DNA from 2 places in the Bacillus sp. J14TS2 genome. Region 2 is predicted to be linked to the other one. Evidence: a T-box and tRNA genes for the amino acid it is inferred to sense, from the RefSeq annotation. Region 2 holds a T-box; the other holds one or more tRNA genes.
What was found. The T-box of region 2 lies ahead of KI375_RS15970 (tryptophan--tRNA ligase). A T-box ahead of a tRNA ligase gene usually reads a tRNA of that ligase, here a tRNA-Trp.
Positions count from the first base shown of each region.

Region 1: it has a tRNA-Trp gene. The T-box ahead of KI375_RS15970 (tryptophan--tRNA ligase) is inferred to sense a tRNA for this amino acid. The anticodon was not compared.

Region 1 is NZ_BORE01000016.1:178-9,968, reverse strand. It holds gene KI375_RS20955 (MFS transporter) at 1-415, opposite strand, end outside; gene KI375_RS20950 (LysR family transcriptional regulator) at 670-1,587, shown strand; gene KI375_RS20945 (iron chelate uptake ABC transporter family permease subunit) at 2,138-3,163, opposite strand; gene KI375_RS20940 (iron chelate uptake ABC transporter family permease subunit) at 3,198-4,187, opposite strand; gene KI375_RS20935 (siderophore ABC transporter substrate-binding protein) at 4,232-5,287, opposite strand; gene KI375_RS20930 (iron ABC transporter ATP-binding protein) at 6,038-6,817, opposite strand; tRNA gene KI375_RS20925 (tRNA-Leu) at 8,362-8,443, opposite strand; tRNA gene KI375_RS20920 (tRNA-Cys) at 8,452-8,525, opposite strand; tRNA gene KI375_RS20915 (tRNA-Gly) at 8,535-8,609, opposite strand; tRNA gene KI375_RS20910 (tRNA-Gln) at 8,616-8,687, opposite strand; tRNA gene KI375_RS20905 (tRNA-His) at 8,695-8,770, opposite strand; tRNA gene KI375_RS20900 (tRNA-Trp) at 8,784-8,857, opposite strand; tRNA gene KI375_RS20895 (tRNA-Tyr) at 8,863-8,947, opposite strand; tRNA gene KI375_RS20890 (tRNA-Phe) at 8,963-9,038, opposite strand; tRNA gene KI375_RS20885 (tRNA-Asp) at 9,195-9,271, opposite strand; tRNA gene KI375_RS20880 (tRNA-Met) at 9,276-9,349, opposite strand; tRNA gene KI375_RS20875 (tRNA-Glu) at 9,359-9,430, opposite strand; tRNA gene KI375_RS20870 (tRNA-Ser) at 9,445-9,536, opposite strand; tRNA gene KI375_RS20865 (tRNA-Asn) at 9,542-9,616, opposite strand; rRNA gene rrf (5S ribosomal RNA) at 9,624-9,739, opposite strand; partial or broken gene KI375_RS20855 (hypothetical protein) at 9,769-9,791, opposite strand, start outside.
Region 2 is NZ_BORE01000010.1:65,010-74,800, forward strand. It holds gene KI375_RS15930 (arsenic transporter) at 1-491, opposite strand, end outside; gene KI375_RS15935 (ArsR/SmtB family transcription factor) at 507-851, opposite strand; gene wrbA (NAD(P)H:quinone oxidoreductase) at 1,015-1,626, opposite strand; gene KI375_RS15945 (alpha/beta hydrolase) at 1,866-2,468, opposite strand; gene KI375_RS15950 (ring-cleaving dioxygenase) at 2,493-3,479, opposite strand; gene KI375_RS15955 (flavin reductase family protein) at 3,507-4,115, opposite strand; gene KI375_RS15960 (ring-cleaving dioxygenase) at 4,130-5,068, opposite strand; gene KI375_RS15965 (MarR family winged helix-turn-helix transcriptional regulator) at 5,161-5,616, opposite strand; gene KI375_RS15970 (tryptophan--tRNA ligase) at 6,092-7,093, opposite strand; T-box leader at 7,136-7,384, opposite strand; gene KI375_RS15975 (UPF0715 family protein) at 7,512-7,904, opposite strand; gene KI375_RS15980 (AAA family ATPase) at 8,218-8,778, shown strand; gene ggt (gamma-glutamyltransferase) at 8,946-9,791, opposite strand, start outside.

The DNA.
Region 1 (9,791 bases), on a different contig from region 2:
TAAGAACGCTTGCCATGGCACTTCCCTTTCTTTCAGGAGCTGCAATTTGAGCCGCATAATTGGTAGCTACAACAATAAATAGTCCCCCATTCATTGCCTGGATAACTCTGGCTACCATAAGAACGGTAAAGTTATAGCTGAAAAATGCCAGCAGATTCCCTAGAATAACCGTAAAGATGGCATATAAAAGGACTTTTTTACGGTCAAATTTAGAAGTTAACATGACCAATACCAAGGCTCCAATGGCATAAGATAGAGAATAAACCGTAATCAACTGACCGGCTGTTGAAATAGAAACGTCTAAATCAGCAGAAATCAGTTCTAGTATTCCGGAAACAACAAATTCCCCTGTTCCTGTCACAAAAGCCCCGATAGCTAAAAGTATAATTGTAAATTGATTTTTCTTTTTTTTCATCGTGTATATCTCTCCCTTCTTTGAACAATGTTTTTATCGCAGTGTAACTGGCTACAAGACTCCCACGTCAAGAATAGAGAAAGGTCGAAATTTCTAAGTGGGAGATCAAACAGCCAGTAACTACCCGATTGGTTCAACTAACACTCAGTGGAAAATGAAAGAGAATTCCACTGAGTGAAGTTTCACTTTAGTGTAAGTCCTATGTTAATATAAGTAAAACTCGTTTTTTTAATAAGGGAGATGAGTAAAAACTCATGAGCATTGTTCGCTTTGAAATCATTGCAAAAGTAGTGGAGCTGGGGAGTTTTACAGCCACTGCAGAAAAACTGAATATGACGCAATCTGCAGTAAGCCACGCTGTAGCTAGTCTGGAATCTGAATTGGGCGCTTCTTTGTTAATCCGGGACCGTAAAAAAGGAATTTCTCTTACCGAAGTAGGACAAAAAGTTCTTCCTCATATTAGAGAAATATTGAATAGAATGGAAAGCATCCATCAAGAAATTGCATTAGCAACCAATTTAGAAACTGGAATGATTCGTGTCGGTACATTTGCAAGTGCTTCTTCCTGTTTGTTACCGAAACTGCTCGCCAAGTTTCAGAAAAAACATCCTAAAATAGAGTTTACGTTTTATGAAGGAACCTATGAGGAAATTATTGATTGGCTTAGTACGGGAATTATCGATATTGGGTTTGTTGTAAAAGGAAAATCCAATCCAGGTTTTGATTTGGTTCATTTGATAAAGGACAATATGGTGGTAGCTTATCATCCAGAACATCCATTTCACTCTAAAGAAACAGTGGATATGAATGATTTAATAAACCAGTCTTTTATTATGCCAACAGGGATGTATCAATCGCATGTAGAAGAACTGTTTGAAGAAGCACAAATCGAACCTTCTATCCGTTTTAAAGTGCATGATTGTACAACGATCGCTAACATGGTACAGGAAGGTCTTGGTGTTACGATTGGTCCAGAATTATTTCTAAAGACGCAGCAAAATATAAAGATTAGCAAGCTGAATATTAAAAATACACGTGAAGTGACACTTGCTTGCCAATCTATTGAGAATGCAACTCCTGCTGTAAAGGAATTCCTCCATGTAGCAAAAGATGTTTTTTATGAAAAAAAAGACAAAATCTCGACTACTCGCATAAACACTGAACACATCTAACCTTTTCAAGGTCTATTAAGTTAATTTACTACTTTAAAAAAAGCCTTGATACGACGAATTAGCCCTGAAAAGAGAAGAAACAAAGATACTCCCAACAAGGATTGAATATGAAACCATTAAAGTAGGAATTTAAAATAGGAGCAGTGCTAATGAATAAAATAAGTATTTAGGAATTGATATCTCACTTGGATTAATCTTACCTTCTCATAAGCGTTTGTATCAAAATAGAACCAAATAATTTAGCTTCTATGTGATCATAAATCGAGGTCAAACCGCTTCATCAATAGAAGCGATGATTGGATATTCAATGGGTATGTGGGGAATAATTGCAGTAATCACTGTTACTCTTCTAGCATCTATTGGTGTTTTAATAGGACGACGCATTCTACAAAAATATCAACCAGATCATGCAGGTTAGTATGTTGGGAAAAGTCTCATGCTCTCTTTCTCTAAGACAAACAGCAAAAAAATATCCTTGAATCTGTTGAAAGTAACCACACACGACTTTTAACAGATTTAAGGACATAAACGTATTGATAAACTTGAATTATCAAAGAGTTTTCCTCTTTAAGATAATAATTAAAAATGTTACTCCACCAACGATTTCAATAATAATTGAAACGACGCCCTGAGCGTTAAATACATGATTCATAATAAAATATGCACCAGTTAGTATCAAGAATCCGATAGCAAGAGCCATAGGAAAAATATATCTGTGATCATAAGTTTGTGCCAGCTGATAACTCAACGTTGCAACCAAAAAGCCAAAGAAAGTAAGCGGTCCAACTAAAGCAGTTGAGATGGACATCAAAATAGAAACTAATACAAGAACATAAATGATACTAAACTTATGATTCACTCCTAAAGAACTGGAAATCTCTTTTCCGAGTGACAATACATTTAATTTCTTAGAATAAGCAAAGAGAAGGAATGCCACAACGATTACGATTGGAATTGCAATAGGAAAATATTCTACATCCGCATTATTGACAGAACCAAACAGCTTCGCCTGCAGAATATCAAACTCAGAAGGTGCAAGCAGTTTTCTCATAAAAGTTGACAAAGATCTTAGCCCCGTTCCAATTATGATTCCAACCAAAAGCATCAGCTGTAAATTTCCATACTTTCCAGAAAGTAACCATCCATAAAGTATTAAACACATCGCGACCATAATAGCCACTTGAAATAAAAATGATCCAGTACCCATATAACCGATAAATGCGGTGGCACCAAAGAAAAACATGGTACTCGTATGAATCGTAGAATAAAGCGCTTCAAACCCTAAAAGCGAAGGAGTTATCACCCGATTATTCGTTACTGATTGGAAAGCAACGGTCGCCAAACTCTGACAAATTGCAGCAATAATCATGGAAACAATAGCTACCATTCTTCTTTTAACAACTGGGATAAAGGATGGGGAGTCTACTGGAACTGGATTGTTATAAACTAAAAGTCCATACGAAGAAAGAATACCCAAACAAATCAGCGTTATCAATAATATCCAATAACGCCTTTCCTCTTTCTTGGAACGAAAAGCTTTAGATGCTTTATCTTTATTAAGAAGGCTGGAATCCATTTTGACATTTTTTTCATTAGTATATTCCAATTTGTTATCCCAGCCTCCTTCTTCTTAACAAAATAACGATAAATACGACTGCCCCCACTGTTCCAAGTATCAAAGAAACAGGTACTTCAAATGGCATGATAATTATTCGGGATATAATATCAGAAATGGTTAAAGCAGCCATTCCGGACACACATACCCAAGGCAGATTACTCCTGAGATCATCGCCTCTAAACATAGAAACAATATTTGGGACAATTAAACCTAAAAACGGTAAGTTCCCGATAACAGCTGCAACAATTCCAACTGCAACAGCAATAAGAGCAGTACCAATAAGAACGATCTTATTATAACTCACTCCAAGGCTTGTTGTAATATCTTCACCTAATCCAGCTAAAGTCAATCTGTCCGCATAGATAAAAATAAGAATAGTAATGATAACAATCAGCCATAAATATTCATATCTTCCAACCTGAATCGATGCAAAAGAGCCGACAAACCAGGTTTCAACACTTTGCGACATTTGAAAAACGAGGCCGACAAATGTAGAAACTGCAGAAATAACCGCTCCAAGCATTATCCCGATAATCGGGACAATTAAAGACGATCGAAGCTTCACTCTTCTTAAAAACAAAAAGAAAACCATCGTTCCAATAAAGGAAAAAATGATTGCTCCAGTCATTCTTTGGAATAAAGTTGGCGCAGGAGATAATAAATAAACAATAATCAATCCCAAGCCAGCCCATTCAATCGTTCCTGTTGTGGTAGGTTCAACTAAACGATTCTGTGTAATAAGCTGCATGACGAGCCCGGACATCGCCATTGCGGCTCCAGTAAGCATTAGTGCAGCTGTCCTCGGAATACGAGTGATAAAAAACATATCCATTCCATCTTCTCGTCCACGTATATCGTAAACTCCTACAAGCATAGAAATAATACCTAGAATAATAACAATGAAAACTGCTATTATAAAAGGTTTTGTCCATATTTTTTGATGATTAGAATGCAGGGGCTGAGAACTCCCAGCCCCGAACATTTTTTGTATTGTATTTTTTAGCACTATAGTTATACTCCTCTATACTATTCACCTAGAGTATTTGCAAGATCTTCAAATAATTTAGTAAATGTTTGTATGGATTCATTTGTATAGGTATCTGCCGGTGCATAAACTATTTTTCCTTCAGTAACGGCAGTTGTGTTTTGAAGAGCAGGTGCATTATCAATTACATCCTGAGCAGGGGTTGCCTCCTCTTCAGATGATATAGCAGCATCACGGTCCATTACGAAAATCCAATCAGGATCAGTTTCTGCAATAGCTTCAACAGAAATATCATCACCTTGGTGGTCTGCAGAAGCCTTGTCAATTTCTAACGCCGGAGTCCAATCAAAGATATCATACAGCGGACCCCACACGCGGCCGGAATGAGGAGCAGCGAAGTTAATATCTCCACCTGATACTATAACACTCATAACCTTATCTGATCCATTATAAGCAGATTTAGCATCTTCAATCGCTTGATCAAAATCAGCTGTCAATTGTTCAGCCTCTTCTTTTTTATCAAAAATTTGTCCAAGAGAGTTTGTAACATCCTTAAATCCGTTTTCTAAGTTTTCTCCAGGTGTTTCAGCTTCCTCGGAAACATCAAAGTTAAGATCAATAACAGCTGCGTTTGGCACTAATTCTTTTATATCTTCGTAATAATTACCAAATCTTTGACCGACAATAACAAGGTCAGGGTCCACCGCTGCAATAACTTCAAGATTTGGTTCACGGTGATTTCCTATGTTTTCAATTGATTCATCAGTTGCATATGGTATATCTTCAGGTATTAAATCCCTTGGAGCAGCAGCTAATTCAATGCCCCAGTCAGATAACGTTTGAAAAGTTCTACTATCTAAAGAAACCACATTACTTGGATTTACAGGAACTTCAACCGTTCCATGGGCATCAGTAATTTCAACAGTTGCATTTTCAGCAGAATCCTCTGATCCTCCATCTGTTTCAGCAGATTCGTTGACTTGATCATCGGCGCCTTCATTTTTATCATCTGAATTTGAACAAGCTGCCATTGCCAATGCAAAGATTACGAATATTGCTATAATAAAAGTTGACTTAAAAAATTTTGTTTTTCTCATTCTCCTACCTCTTCCTTTATGTATTATTAATGTTTAGACTATTGAATTGATCAAATTAATATCTGCGTTATATTTTAGCGTGCGACTTAAATAAATAATGATTCCTATTTCACTATAGTGCATTGCTACAATAGAACTAATTGATAATGATAATCAATATCAATTAATCTGTTTATAGTATATCAAATTAAAAGGTGTTGTCAACTGTATTTTAAAAGCTTTCATTTTTCAGGCATATGTTTTAGACGGTAATTCCCAGTTCTAAAATTCTATTATTCCCGTTCCATTCTCAACTGTAGAGGAGATAATAAAATGATTCATGTGTGAATAGTTACTTTAGCAATGAAAGAAACCACTTATTCTTCTGAACAAATACAACATTTGGTTAAAAATTATGTTCGATGCATGAATAGACATGCGTACCCCCTATGAAAGAAGTACGCATGGTGACAGATTAATCGTCATCAGTTAGTCATCCCCTTCAAGTTAAGTTACCAGTGAGAAGATATTTTCCACAGAAGGTGTTCATGAACGAAAAGGAGCAAAGCCCCAGTTTAAAGACGTGGAGACTGGAGTGACGTAACTGAGATAAGGGAGTCACGCTCCCCTATAATGACTTATCGTAGGGCACTTCGCGAAGTCTTCTAGTCTTTGATGCATGGAGCAGGACAGTTATATCTCAAGTCCGAAAATTATTTCGTGAAAAGGTATACTTTCTTTCTTCATGAGAAGGCATTAGGTTTGGAACGATTAGCTGCTTTTATTGATATGTGAGTCAAAGTATACACAAAAACGACAACCGTTTTGCATATGAACCGGAATATGCATATCATAGATTTCGTTTAATGCTTCAGAATTAATAATTTCGTGTGTTGGACCATCTTTTATTAGACGTCCATCTCTTAAGGCTACAATCTGATCCGAATAAACCGAAGCAAAGTTAATATCATGCAATACAATCACGACTGTTTTATCCAGCTCATTGACAAGCTTGCGTAATATTTTCATGATTTGTACAGAATGCTTCATATCCAAATTATTCAATGGCTCATCCAGTAAAATATATTCTGTGTCTTGGGCAATAATCATAGAAATAAATGCACGTTGCTTTTGACCGCCAGACAGCTCATCTAAGTATTTATGTTGGATATCTGTTAAGTTCAAATATTCAATTGCTTGATCGACGATTCGATTATCCTCAGCATTTAAACGACCTTTAGAATAAGGATAACGACCAAATGATACCAATTGTCGAATCGTTAATTTCACAGTTAAAAAATTCGATTGTCTTAAAATGGCAATACGCTTAGCGAATTCATTAGATTTCATGTTCTTTACATTATTTTTGTCTAGTAATACATCTCCCGTGTCTGCATCAAGCAAACGACTTACCATGGAAAGTAGCGTTGATTTCCCTGCACCGTTTGGCCCAATAAACGATGTAATTTTATTAGGCTGAATTTGAACCGATATATCATTTACGATGGCTTTATTACCATACTTCTTTGTCAATCCTTTAATATCAATCATCTCGTAGGCCTACTTTCTTTAAGTATTAAATGAAAAATAGAAGTAAGTGAAAAAAGAATGAATAATGTACCAAGTATCAAATCTTCATTGCGTGTAAATTCTTTGCCAATCAAAATTTATTAAACTTCCTTATCTTAAAAATCCACTCAAACTATATACAGATAATAATTATTATCAAGTTCTAATTCCCCTAAAAAATAATGATATTCATTATCAATTAGTTAACAATACCTAGTATACCAAAATTTCAGCCGGCGTCAATGCCAGATTAATTGAAATATAGTGTTGATCAAGAAAACTGCCATTAACAGCAGCTTTTTTGATTATTCTGTTCAATTTTCCGTCAAAATTATTGATATTACAACTATTAAAAGGATATTTCCCTTTAATTTACAGGAGCATCTGATGAAGGTTTCCGTTTCATTTATTCTCATATCCATCATCTGTACAATTGGATGTTTTATTCTCATTTGGATTCAATGATTGCAAAACAGCATTTCCTGCTCTTCTTTCCACACTTTTTAGTAATTGAGTGAATGTTTCTTCCGGCTACGTTCCAGACACGGCATATTTTCAATTAAATAAAGAAAAGAACGCCTTCTAAAGCTGCTTTGCCAAAGCTATATCTTTAATTGACTTTATTGTGAAATTTACAGCTGCCTAATACGGTTTCAACCGTTTCTCTACCCAAACCTATATCTTCCTCTAATCAGACCAGTGTATTTTTAGCACTCAATAGTTCAGAATCTGTAAAATTAGCTTGAAAGAAACATTCTGCCAGCTTTTCTTTTTTTCATTCTCTGCAACTAACTTAGTAATTCGATGTGTATCAAATGTATTACTGTATTTCATCGTATCAAAGTGATAGGTTAAACCGACTTCTTTTGACTGATTCTCTCGCTGTTATTCATAGCGTATACTTATTCTAAGGTCATTCCCTACAGCTGCGAAAAGTTTTTCCTCGGTATATGCTGAGCAGTTGGTATCGTTGAAGGCTAATAAGACCTTATAAAAGTTATAGACGAAAGGATTCAGTCCATTGCAATTCTGCCTCTCGGCTACGGAAATGGAGGACTCGAGTGGTCTAAAATTAAAGCCCTGATCGAAGATACATTTGCAGACTTACCTATAATGGTACACATATATGAACTTGCTGGAAGTCCAAAACCTTCCGAGATGAAAGTTGGGACAAGGAAACCCAGAATGACAAAATCAAGGGCTCTATTATTGGCTTCATTGGATAATTATAAACTTCTTTAACATTGTCTCCATCACAATTTAAAGGATTAAAAACATCCAGCATGCTTTCTACATCCCTTAACTTTTTATGATGTTGTAATCTGATATTGCATTGTACCAAAAAACTTTAAATTTAGGAGGAAAATGGATTTGTAGCAAACTTGTACCGAAAAATTCAAAACCTATCGTTTTCTATCGTATTCTCAGAATCTTCTCTAGAATACAAAAAAGCTCATAAACGCTGTTACACCAACGTTTACGAGCAAGTCTGGTTACTTTTGTCTCGACCTATCGTAACCCTATAATACCGGTGGCCGGGGTCGAACCGGCACTCCGTGAGGAACACGATTTTGAGTCGTGCGCGTCTGCCAATTCCGCCACACCGGCATAGTTCATGGAGGCGGCAACCGGATTTGAACCGGTGATAAGGGTGTTGCAGACCCGTGCCTTACCACTTGGCTATGCCGCCAGAACCTTATGGAGCGGAAGACGGGATTCGAACCCGCGACCCCCACCTTGGCAAGGTGATGTTCTACCACTGAACTACTTCCGCAAAAAACTGGGCTAGCTGGATTCGAACCAACGAGTGACGGAGTCAAAGTCCGTTGCCTTACCGCTTGGCTATAGCCCAATGAAGATGGGGCGACTAGTGGGAATCGAACCCACGCGTGTCGGAGCCACAATCCGATGCGTTAACCACTTCGCCATAGCCGCCATAAATTAAAATTGGCAGGGGTAGTAGGAATCGAACCCACATCAAAGGTTTTGGAGACCTTCGTTTTACCATTAAACTATACCCCTAAAAATGGTGGTGGGGGACGGATTCGAACCGCCGAACCCGGAGGGAGCGGATTTACAGTCCGCCGCGTTTAGCCACTTCGCTACCCCACCATGAATTCTATTAAATGGTGGCTCAGGACGGAATCGAACCGCCGACACAAGGATTTTCAGTCCTTTGCTCTACCGACTGAGCTACTGAGCCTTAAATTATAGTTTACGCTAAGCTTCGAATTTCTTCGTCAGCGTACTCTTTCGCATCCTCACATACCTAAGTACGCTCTGATGCTCTCTCGTCCGCTTCCTTTACTTCTCACTTATCCTAAACCTTTCATTTAAAAATAATAAGTTTATGTAACAATGGCGGTCCGGACGGGACTCGAACCCGCGACCTCCTGCGTGACAGGCAGGCATTCTAACCAACTGAACTACCGGACCAATATTGCGGGGGCAGGATTTGAACCTGCGACCTTCGGGTTATGAGCCCGACGAGCTACCAGACTGCTCCACCCCGCGACGAAAAAGTGACCCCTACGGGATTCGAACCCGTGTTACCGCCGTGAAAGGGCGGTGTCTTAACCGCTTGACCAAGGGGCCAATATATTTTAGAATGGCGGAGAGCAAGGGATTTGAACCCTTGAGACAGCGTTAGCCGCCTACACGATTTCCAATCGTGCTCCTTCGGCCACTCGGACAGCTCTCCAACAATGGCTCCGCAGGTAGGATTCGAACCTACGACCGATCGGTTAACAGCCGATAGCTCTACCACTGAGCTACTGCGGAATAGTATGCCTGGCAACGTCCTGCTCTCACAGGGGGAAACCCCCTATTACCATCGGCGCTGAAGAGCTTAACTGCCGTGTTCGGGATGGGAACGGGTGTGACCTCTTCGCTATTGCCACCAGACTTCATTTGCATAGACTACGCTGCATCTTCTAGAAGAAGATTCCTTTACAAT
Region 2 (9,791 bases):
ACTAAATTACTGACTACAAATGGCAGCGAGGTTGTATCAGCAATAAATCCGCTCGCCATAATAAACGGAAATACCATTTTTTCCTGAAAATTTAAGTTACGAACCATTGCTAACACAATCGGAGTCAAAATAAGAGCTGCTCCATCATTTGCAAAGAATGCTGCTACAATCGCCCCCAAAATACTCACATAGATAAACATCTTGATGCCATGTCCCTTTGCGGCTCTGGCCATATGAAGAGCGGCCCACTCAAAAAATCCGATCTTATCTAAGATTAAGGAAATCAGGATAATCGCTACAAACGCTAATGTAGCGTTCCAGACAATTTGCGTCACCTCTATAACATCATGAAAACCTACTACCCCTACTAACAAGGCAACAATCGCTCCGCCACATGCTGACCAGCCGATCGATAACCCTTTTGGTTGCCAAATAACAAACACTAATGTGATCAAAAAAATAAACGAAGCTAGTATAACTGATAATGACAATATACTTCCCCCAAATTAGCAACACGCAATCCGTGTCCCTTTTTCTTCTAGTGCTTTTAATAAATGATCTTGACGAGGTAGTTGAGCAAGAATTTCCTGGATAAATGAATAATACTCGTTACTTTTGTTCATCGAATAAAAAATCCATTGCCCCCTTCGTTCTTCTTTCACCAATTGAAGATCTCTCAACTTCCGCAGATGTTGACTAATCGATGGCTGACTCACTTTAAAAATCTCAACAAACTCACAAACACAGCAGTCATGTTGATCTAAAATCTTCATCATGATTAAACGTGTTTTATCTCCAAGTAATTTTAAAATCACTGCCGCTTGTTCCATTTCAATCGTTACTTTTTCCATCTAAAAACACCTCCTATCAACAGAATATAAGTATATAACAATTTGCTTATATATGTAAATGAAAAAAGCTTTAGACTAGTCATATCGAGCGCTTGTTTGTCTTTTTAAGAGTAACACAATAGAGAAAGCTGACCGAATGACTATGGCCAGCTCTGTTTTCTGCTTATTGATTTCCTTTTATAACGGAGTCCGCAACAGCCACTGTCCGTTTCGCTTGGTGCTTCACTGCCGCTTCAACATCTTCAACCATTTTTCCATCTTGTCCAACTGTGACACTTGTCCCATATGGATTTCCACCAGCACCATATAAAACGGGATCTGTATATCCTGGAGGAACGATAATCGCGCCCCAGTGCATCATACTTGTGTATAAAGATAAAATTGTTGCTTCTTGACCACCATGAGGATTCTGAGCAGAAGACATAGCACTTACAACCTTATTGACAGTCTTGCCACTTGCCCAAAGTCCACCTTGAATATCAAGAAATTGTTTCATTTGCGAAGGCATATTCCCAAATCGTGTCGGGACACTGAAAACAATCGCATCTGCCCATTCAAGATCAGCAGATGTCGCGACTGGAACATCTTTCGTCGCATCAACAGTTGCTTTCCATCCTTCATTTCCGGCAATTATAGATTCAGGAGCTAATTCTTCTACCTTAAAAACTTTCACTTCAGCTCCTGCTGCTTTCGCTCCTTCTTCCGCCCATTTTGCTAATTGATAATTTGTTCCACCCATACTATAAAAAATAACCGCTAATTTAACATTTGACATATTGTCCAGCTCCTTTGATTTTCTACCAAATAATTTATTAAAAAAACTCATGTAAAGCACCGTCTCTTTCTATTTTTCATTTTCGAATCTTTTAAAAACCACCTCCAGTGTTAAGGAATATCCCTCTTTCTTATGCCCCTTATGGAGGTTTTTTATTATATTACAAATTCATAATTCTCATATTCGAGATATCGAACAAAAGAATCCCTCCCCTCCATAAAAAGGGGAGATTTATTGGTTTAGATAGACAAATACCACTCTCGAGCAGCATCCACTTCTGTTGCTGTCAATTGATGCCCGCTATTCTCCCAATGAAGATGAACATTGGCGTTTGCTTGTTCAAATAGAGTTTGCAGCTCTACTGTTTCTTCTGCTGAACAAAGTGGATCATTTTTCCCAGTCCCGATAAATACAGGAGTTCCACTTAAATCAGGAAGTTCGATTCCTCTTCTCGGTACCATTGGGTGATGTAAAACCGCCCCTTTTAATGCATCTTGATAATGGAATAGCAAACTTGCCGCTATATTGGCTCCATTGGAGTAACCAATCGCAATCAGTTGCTCGCGATCAAAGTCATATTTTTCAGCGGCTTCATCTAGAAACTCATACAACTCGTTTGTCCGAAAGACTAGATCTTCTTCATCAAATACACCCTCTGCTAATCGTCTAAAGAAACGAGGCATACCATTTTCTAAAACATTCCCTCTTACACTTAAAATATTTGCAGCAGGATCTATTATTTTAGCAAGTGGAAGCAAATCTTGTTCCGTTCCACCCGTTCCATGCAATAAAAGCAAAGTGGTATTATCTAGATCATTTCCCTTTTGAAAAAGATGTTTCATCCTTATCTCCCCTTTCTAGATTGTTTAATCCTCATATTCCTTCTCGAATTCTTTCGTACTTCTTATCGTATCAATCGGACGAATAAGACCTTCAATTTCTTCTCGATTTTCCTCAAAGAATGGTGGTAGAGATAGTTTTTCACCAAGAGTTTCGTATGGTTCATCGCCCATAAAACCAGGTCCGTCTGTGGCTAATTCGAATAAAATATGCGGTGTAACCCTTGTATACAGGGATCCAAAATAATAGCGTTCCACATATCCTGAATTCGGAAAGCGGAAAGTTTGCAATCGTTTCTGCCATTCATCCAGCGCAAAGCGATCTTCCACGCGGAATGCGGTATGATGCACTGTTCCATATCCTTGCCGTGCTTGAGGTAAAATAGCATTATACTCTACGATAACTTGTGCTCCATTGCCACCTTCTCCAACTTCAAATAAGTGATAAGCACCCTCCACGGCTACTTCTTTAAATAAAAGAACTTCCTCCAGCATTTCTTTAAAATAATCGATATTTTCAACGCGAACAAAAATTGGTCCTAGACCAGTAATCGCATATTCCAAAGGAATCGGACCCTTTTGCCAAGGAACTCCAGCAAGAACCCCTTGATTATTTTCATCCGAAATAAGCTGATAGGCTTGCTCATCAAAGTCAATAAAAGAAAGCGTCTTTTTTCCAAATTGTTCTGTGATTCCTTTATGTTTCACATCGAGTCGGTCAAAGCGTTTCACCCAATATTCCAATGCCTTGTCACTTGGTACACGAAAAGAAGTTTTGGCGATCTCATTCGTTCCGTGAACACCTTTGGGAATCCCCGGAAAATCAAAGAATGTCATATCCGTCCCAGGGCTTCCTTTATCGTCAGCGAAAAACAAATGATAAGTTTGAATATCGTCTTGATTCACTGTTTTTTTCACTAAACGTACACCTAAAACCGTTGTGAAAAACTCATATATTTTTTCTGCACTGCTTGTAATGGCTGTTACATGGTGGATTCCTTTTAATTCATTCATGCTCTTTTCCTCCTTAAATTCTTACCATCATTTTGGTCGTTCAATTTCAAAAGTTGGACCAAGTTTAGCATAACTGGCGCCAGCCAAACGGCTCACTGCTGCTAATCCTGTAGGATCAATTCTGCCAGCTTTGTATATTTCATTCTCAATATGAAAGTGAATGACTTTTCCAATAATCAAGTCACAACCTGGTTCATCTTGACCACCCAACTGCAATACTTGCTCCAGTATACATTCCATACGAATTTTCGCTTCTTGAACACCAGGCACAGAAACTTTTGCACTATCAACAGCTGTGAGCCCTGCTATTTCAATCTCACTCTCATCTGGTGATAAAGTTGCCGCTGTTTGATTGATCAAGTCGACATTATGCTCATCGACAATATGAACAACGAATTCTTTTTTCTCGATGATGTTTCTCGCTGTATCCTTCATTTTTCCCCCAGCACGTTGGATCGATAAAGAAATCAGCGGCGGATTGGAAGAGACAATATTAAAATAACTAAAGGGTGCCCCATTTAGTACACCCGATTCAGATAAGCTTGTCACGAAAGCGATCGGCCTTGGGATGATACTCCCGGTTAAAAATTTATAATTTTCTCGTTCTGTATTGGTATTGGGGTCAATGGAAAGCATCAAGTGCATCCCTCCTAATCTAATTCCCTTACTTCAATCGGAATTAACCGCCGGTTCAATTGATCCCGATATTGTTCATATTGCTCAGGTAACTTTAATTGTTCTCCCATTCTTTCTTTTGATTCATCGAGAGCAAATCCAGGAGGATCTGTCGCAATTTCAAATAGTATTTCCCCATGTTCCCGAAAATAGATCGCATTAAAATAATTTCGGTCCTTCACAGGCGTAACACCATACCCATGGGCTGAAACATATTCCTGCCAATTTAATTGGTCTTGATCATCGATTGCTCGAAAGGCAATATGATGAACTGTTCCAGCACCCATTCTCCCCCTTTCTGTCGCGGTCTGTTTTAAATCAATGATATTTCCAATATCTGCAGATGAACGGAAACGGATCAAATCGCCTTCTGCTCCCAAACGTTCCAACCCCATGACTGCTTCTAACAGTTTAGCTGTTTGCTGAGGTTGTGCAGAATAGAGTGTGGCTCCTCCGAATCCTTTAATCGCAACTTCTGGCTTAACGCCACCAAATGTCCACGTATTGATTTCACCTTCTTCTCGTTCAACCAATTCTAAGTGTAAGCCATGGGGGTCAGCAAATTGAATATACTGTTCTCCAAAACGTTCCACCTTTTTAAAGAGAATTTGAAATGTTTCTAATCGTCTCTCCCAAAATGGCAACGTACCTGTAGGAATTACGTACGTTGTCATGCCTACCTGTCCAGCACCAATCTTTCCTTGCTTAGCTCCTGCCCACGGGAAAAAGGTAATTATCGTACCCGGTTTCCCTTCTGCATCTCCAAAATAAAGATGATAGGTGCTTGGATCATCAAAATTGACGGTCTTCTTTACTAAACGCAGCCCAAGTGTACCGGCATAAAAATCTATATTTTCTTGCGGATGCCCAACAATGGCGCTGATATGATGAATCCCACTCGTCCTTTTTTGCATATTACTCACTCCTTCATGTATATTTCATCTATCTAAAATCAAATAATCTCAATTTAATATAATACTAATTCGAGATAATTATTTAAAAAAATTTATAGTTTTTGGGCGTGAAGTCCTAACTTCTTCAGTTGTTCAATCATCTGTTGTTTCTCATCCATATCTAGACCAGCGACGATTTTTTGGATAGCCAATGAATGTTTCGGAAAAACGTCATCCATTAACTCCTTTCCCTTTGCAGTTATAGTGGCAAACGTAATTCGACGATCGTTTGGACATGGTTTTCTCTCTAATAATTTCTTCTTTTCCAATTTATCGACCACATACGTGATGCTACTACTTGCAATCAGAACCTTTTCACCAATCTTTTGGATCGGTTGCTCTCCTTTATTATAAATGAGCTCCAAAACTGCAAATTCAGTTGGATTCAACCCCAAGCATCTAATATCTTCTTCCACGCGCTTTTTAATCGAATCTAAAGCCCTTGTCATAACAACAAATAACTTCAAAGACAGCTCTTCATCATAATGATCTTTGCTCATCGTTATCATTCCTTTTATCTCGAATTCGAGATAATTATATAATGAATATGCTTTTCTGTCAACTGGGGTTTAATTGTGAAGAGTTGGAGCACAGTTTTTAATTCTTGATATGATAGTCGAATATAAAACTTGGAATTTTAGAAGGTAGAGTTTATGCGCATTGCAATCATAACAGATATTCACGGAAATGCCCCGCATTATGGGCTGTTCTTGCGGAAATTGACAATAAAAAAGATGTTGAACATATCTATTGCTTGGGAGATATGATTGGAATTGGTCCTGGCAATCAAATTTAATATGGTCACTATCTGAATGAGGTGAAAAGCCCCTGCTTTGCGGATTGAAAGTAGGAGCTTTTTCTTAAACTGCAGGATCGGGCCAATAGCCTCAAGTATCGATCATTTCGTAGCTCATTTAATAGGATAGACAAGCTCTAAGACCACTTTTTGCCTTTAGCCAGCAACTAGCTAGGTATTCACAAATACTACATTTTAAACCCAATCTTCTCTTTAACCTCATGCAAAAAAGGGATACTTATAGCTCTCGCCTTTTCTGCCCCTTCTTTTAATATTTTATCAATTGTTTCAGGTGAGGACATGAGTTCAGTATATTTTGCCCGTGGTTCTTCGATAAACCGATTCATCACGAGAAACAGTTCCTTCTTCACTTCTCCCCACCCAATGCCATTTCCATATTGCTTTTTCATCGCTTGGATTTCCTGTGAGGAGGCAAATTCTGTATATAATTGGAACAAAATAGATGTATCAGGGTCTTTCGGTGCTTCTGGTGGTAATGAATCTGTTTTAATTTTATTGATAAGTTTTTGCAGCTTTTTTGGTTCTACAAAAAGCGGGATCGTATTTTGATAACTTTTACTCATTTTCCGCCCATCTAATCCAGGTAGGACAGCCGTATCTTTTTTTATTTTATATTCTGGCAGTAGAAATGTTTCACCGTAATTCCGATTAAAATTATGAGCAAGATCTCTCGCAATTTCCACATGCTGAACTTGATCTTTTCCAACTGGAACTACTTCCGTTTGAAACAGCAAAATATCGGCTGCCATAAGGATAGGATAATTAAACAACCCCATATTCACACCAAAGTCAGGATCCCTCCCTAGCCTTTTATTGTCCTCCCCGATCGCTTTATAAGCATGAGCCCGATTCAATAACCCTTTGGAGGCAAAACAACTTAAGATCCAATTTAATTCAAAAATCTCTGGTACATCAGATTGTCGATAAAAGATGACTTGTTCAGGATCAAGCCCTAATGCTAACCATGTTGCGGCCACCCCATTTGATAGGTCACGAAATTCCTCTGCATGATGCATTTTGGTTAACGCGTGATAATCGGCAATAAAATATGCTGCTTGATAATCTGGGGTCCTCGCTAGTTCCAAGGCCGGCTTGATTGCTCCCATATAATTGCCTAAATGAATCTGTCCTGTTGGTTTAATTCCTGTTAAAATCGATTTTTTCACCATACTGTCCTCCTCGAATTTCATACAAAAAGGGCTACCCATCCAAAAAAGGACGAGTAACCCGTGGTGCCACCTTCATTCGTTTACAAAAGCAAACGCACTATTCTGTACGGAAACAAACCCAGTTGTTTCGATACGCGGTCTTTTTTAACGGTAAGACATTCCGCTAAACCTACTGTCATTTCAGTTAAGCAGCTCAGAAGTCCATTCAACTAAAATACCGCACTGATTTTCACCAACCATCAGCTCTCTAAAGCGTTCTTATAGTTTACTCCTCTTCTTCATCGCCTTTTCATTATTGGCCCTATTCTAAATGATTGCTCTGTAAAGGTCAAGATGGTCAATAGCTTTTAAAGGCTAGAAACCCGTACAAAAAACTTATTCTATAAATTCTTAAACACTCATCAGAAGCATATGCTCTTTATACTCCAATTCTGCTCTCTTGTAAGATAAGTGAATCGAATATCCATATAACGATAGCAGCCAAAAGGGAGATCACATAATAATTCATTATGGTAAAAGGCTGCTCTCCATTTATCATCATCATAATCGCAGAGGCAAATAAAGAGGCGCAAATATAGATGAACAGATAGAACAGGTGGAACTTTCTTGGTTTTCGATTTAGACATATTTGAATGGGGACAATAAAAATTAAGTACACGGAAAAATAAATGATCGAGTAGAAGCAAACACCAATAATCGAAAAATAGGATGGTACAAAAAACATTGTGATTATACTTAGGGTTAGCGCAGCTAGTAGTGAACATGGAAGGGATTTTATCACCGTGTTTGGATCAATCTTCAATTTTATCAAAACAGCACATCCTAAAGGAAACATTCATAAGCACAAGATAGCACAGTTAGTGAGTTTTGACGAGGTTTTATATATCTTCTTTTAGAAAGAACTCCAAAAAAGACTAAGTAAATGTAGTTATTGTGTAGAAAAATCAAAATATGATAGTAAAAAAATGACCAATCCGCATTATAATTGGGTTACTAAATCTCATAGAATTTACTTGGAACGGGAGATCACATAAAACTCAATATCATTTATTTGTAAATTCGTGTTACTATATTTGTAGAAATTTCAAAAAAGAGATAATAAATAATTTTTAAGGGGTGAGCTTATGAAATTCGTTCTTATTTTTGGTCCTCAAGCAGTTGGCAAAATGACAGTGGGACAGGAATTAGCAAAAGTTACAGATTTGAAACTATTTCATAATCATATGACGATTGATTTAGTTAATCATTTCTTTGACTACGGTACGAAAGAAGGAAAGAGATTAGTAAGTCTATTTCGGCGGGAGATTTTTGAAGAGGTATCAAGTAGTGATTTATATGGAATGATTTTTACTTATGTATGGGCATTTAATTTACAGGCAGACTGGGATTATGTCAATCAAGTCACTGAGATTTTTGAGTCTAAAGGTGGAACTGTGTACTATGTAGAACTTGAGTCCGATCTGGATGAAAGACTTGAACGAAATAAAAGTTCTAATAGACTTGAACATAAGCCATCGAAAAGGAATATTGAATGGTCTGAAAATGAATTATTAAAATCTTTGGAGACATATAGATTGAATTCCTTAGATGGCGAAATCAACTTCACCAATTATATTAAGATAAATAATACCAACCTGAGTGCGGAAGAAATTGCAAAAACAGTTAAGGGAAAATTCAATTTATAAAAAACGGCATTGAAAAAACGCTTGTTTTTCCAAGCGTTTTTTATTGCTAAATTTGCTACTATTTATTATGTTTTACATAATCTTTGTGCTGTTGATTTGAATTTTCTCCACTTTATCTGAACTACTTACAAAAAGACAATCACTCCCCTTTGTAGATAGCCTTGCCCCTATGCCATTTCCTTCCCATTATGCTCTTCCCAAACCCCAATTGCGGCTCCAGGTCGGGATGAATCAGCTGCTCCATACATTTGATTATTATCCCGATCTAGTAGGATAGCTTGTACATTTCCAATAACAATATCTGTACTTAGGAGCTCAAACCCCATGTTGCATAATTTGTTTTTTACTTTCTCTTCCAGACGCTCATCACATATAATTTTTGGTGTCGTACTGTTATAAATACGTGGCTGTTCAATGGCTTCTTTTAAATCCATTTTATAGTCTAGGACATTGATCATCACTTGGGCTACAGAAGCTACGATGGTTGGACCTCCTGGTGACCCAAGTGTCATGACGGGTTTATCATCATGAAAAATAATCGTCGGACATTTTGTACTGACAGGATACTTATCCGCCTGCAAATCATTTACACTTTCCTCTGTAGGATAAAAATCTGTTAAATCGTTGTTTAAAAGAAAACCATGTCCTGGAACCATAATGCCTGATCCAAAGTAGTGTTCAAGTGAGGATGTACAGGCGGCAATATTCCCCCACCTATCTACAGCGGTAAAATGGGTCGTTTCGCCGCCCCGTAATTCTTGATACGAATCATTCTCTTCATACTTCCAAGGGTTGCCAAAATCGACTCCTTGGTTCATTCTGTCAAAATTGATTAATTTTACTCGTTCGGCGATATATTTCGGATGCAATAATCCATTCACTGGGATATTAAAAAAGTCTGGATCTCCCATATAAGTCAGTTTGTCCGTAAATACAATTCGCATCGCTTCGGCTAGTAAAAAATGCTTCTCCCATGAATTTCTATCATATTGTTCAATTTTTACCATTTCAAG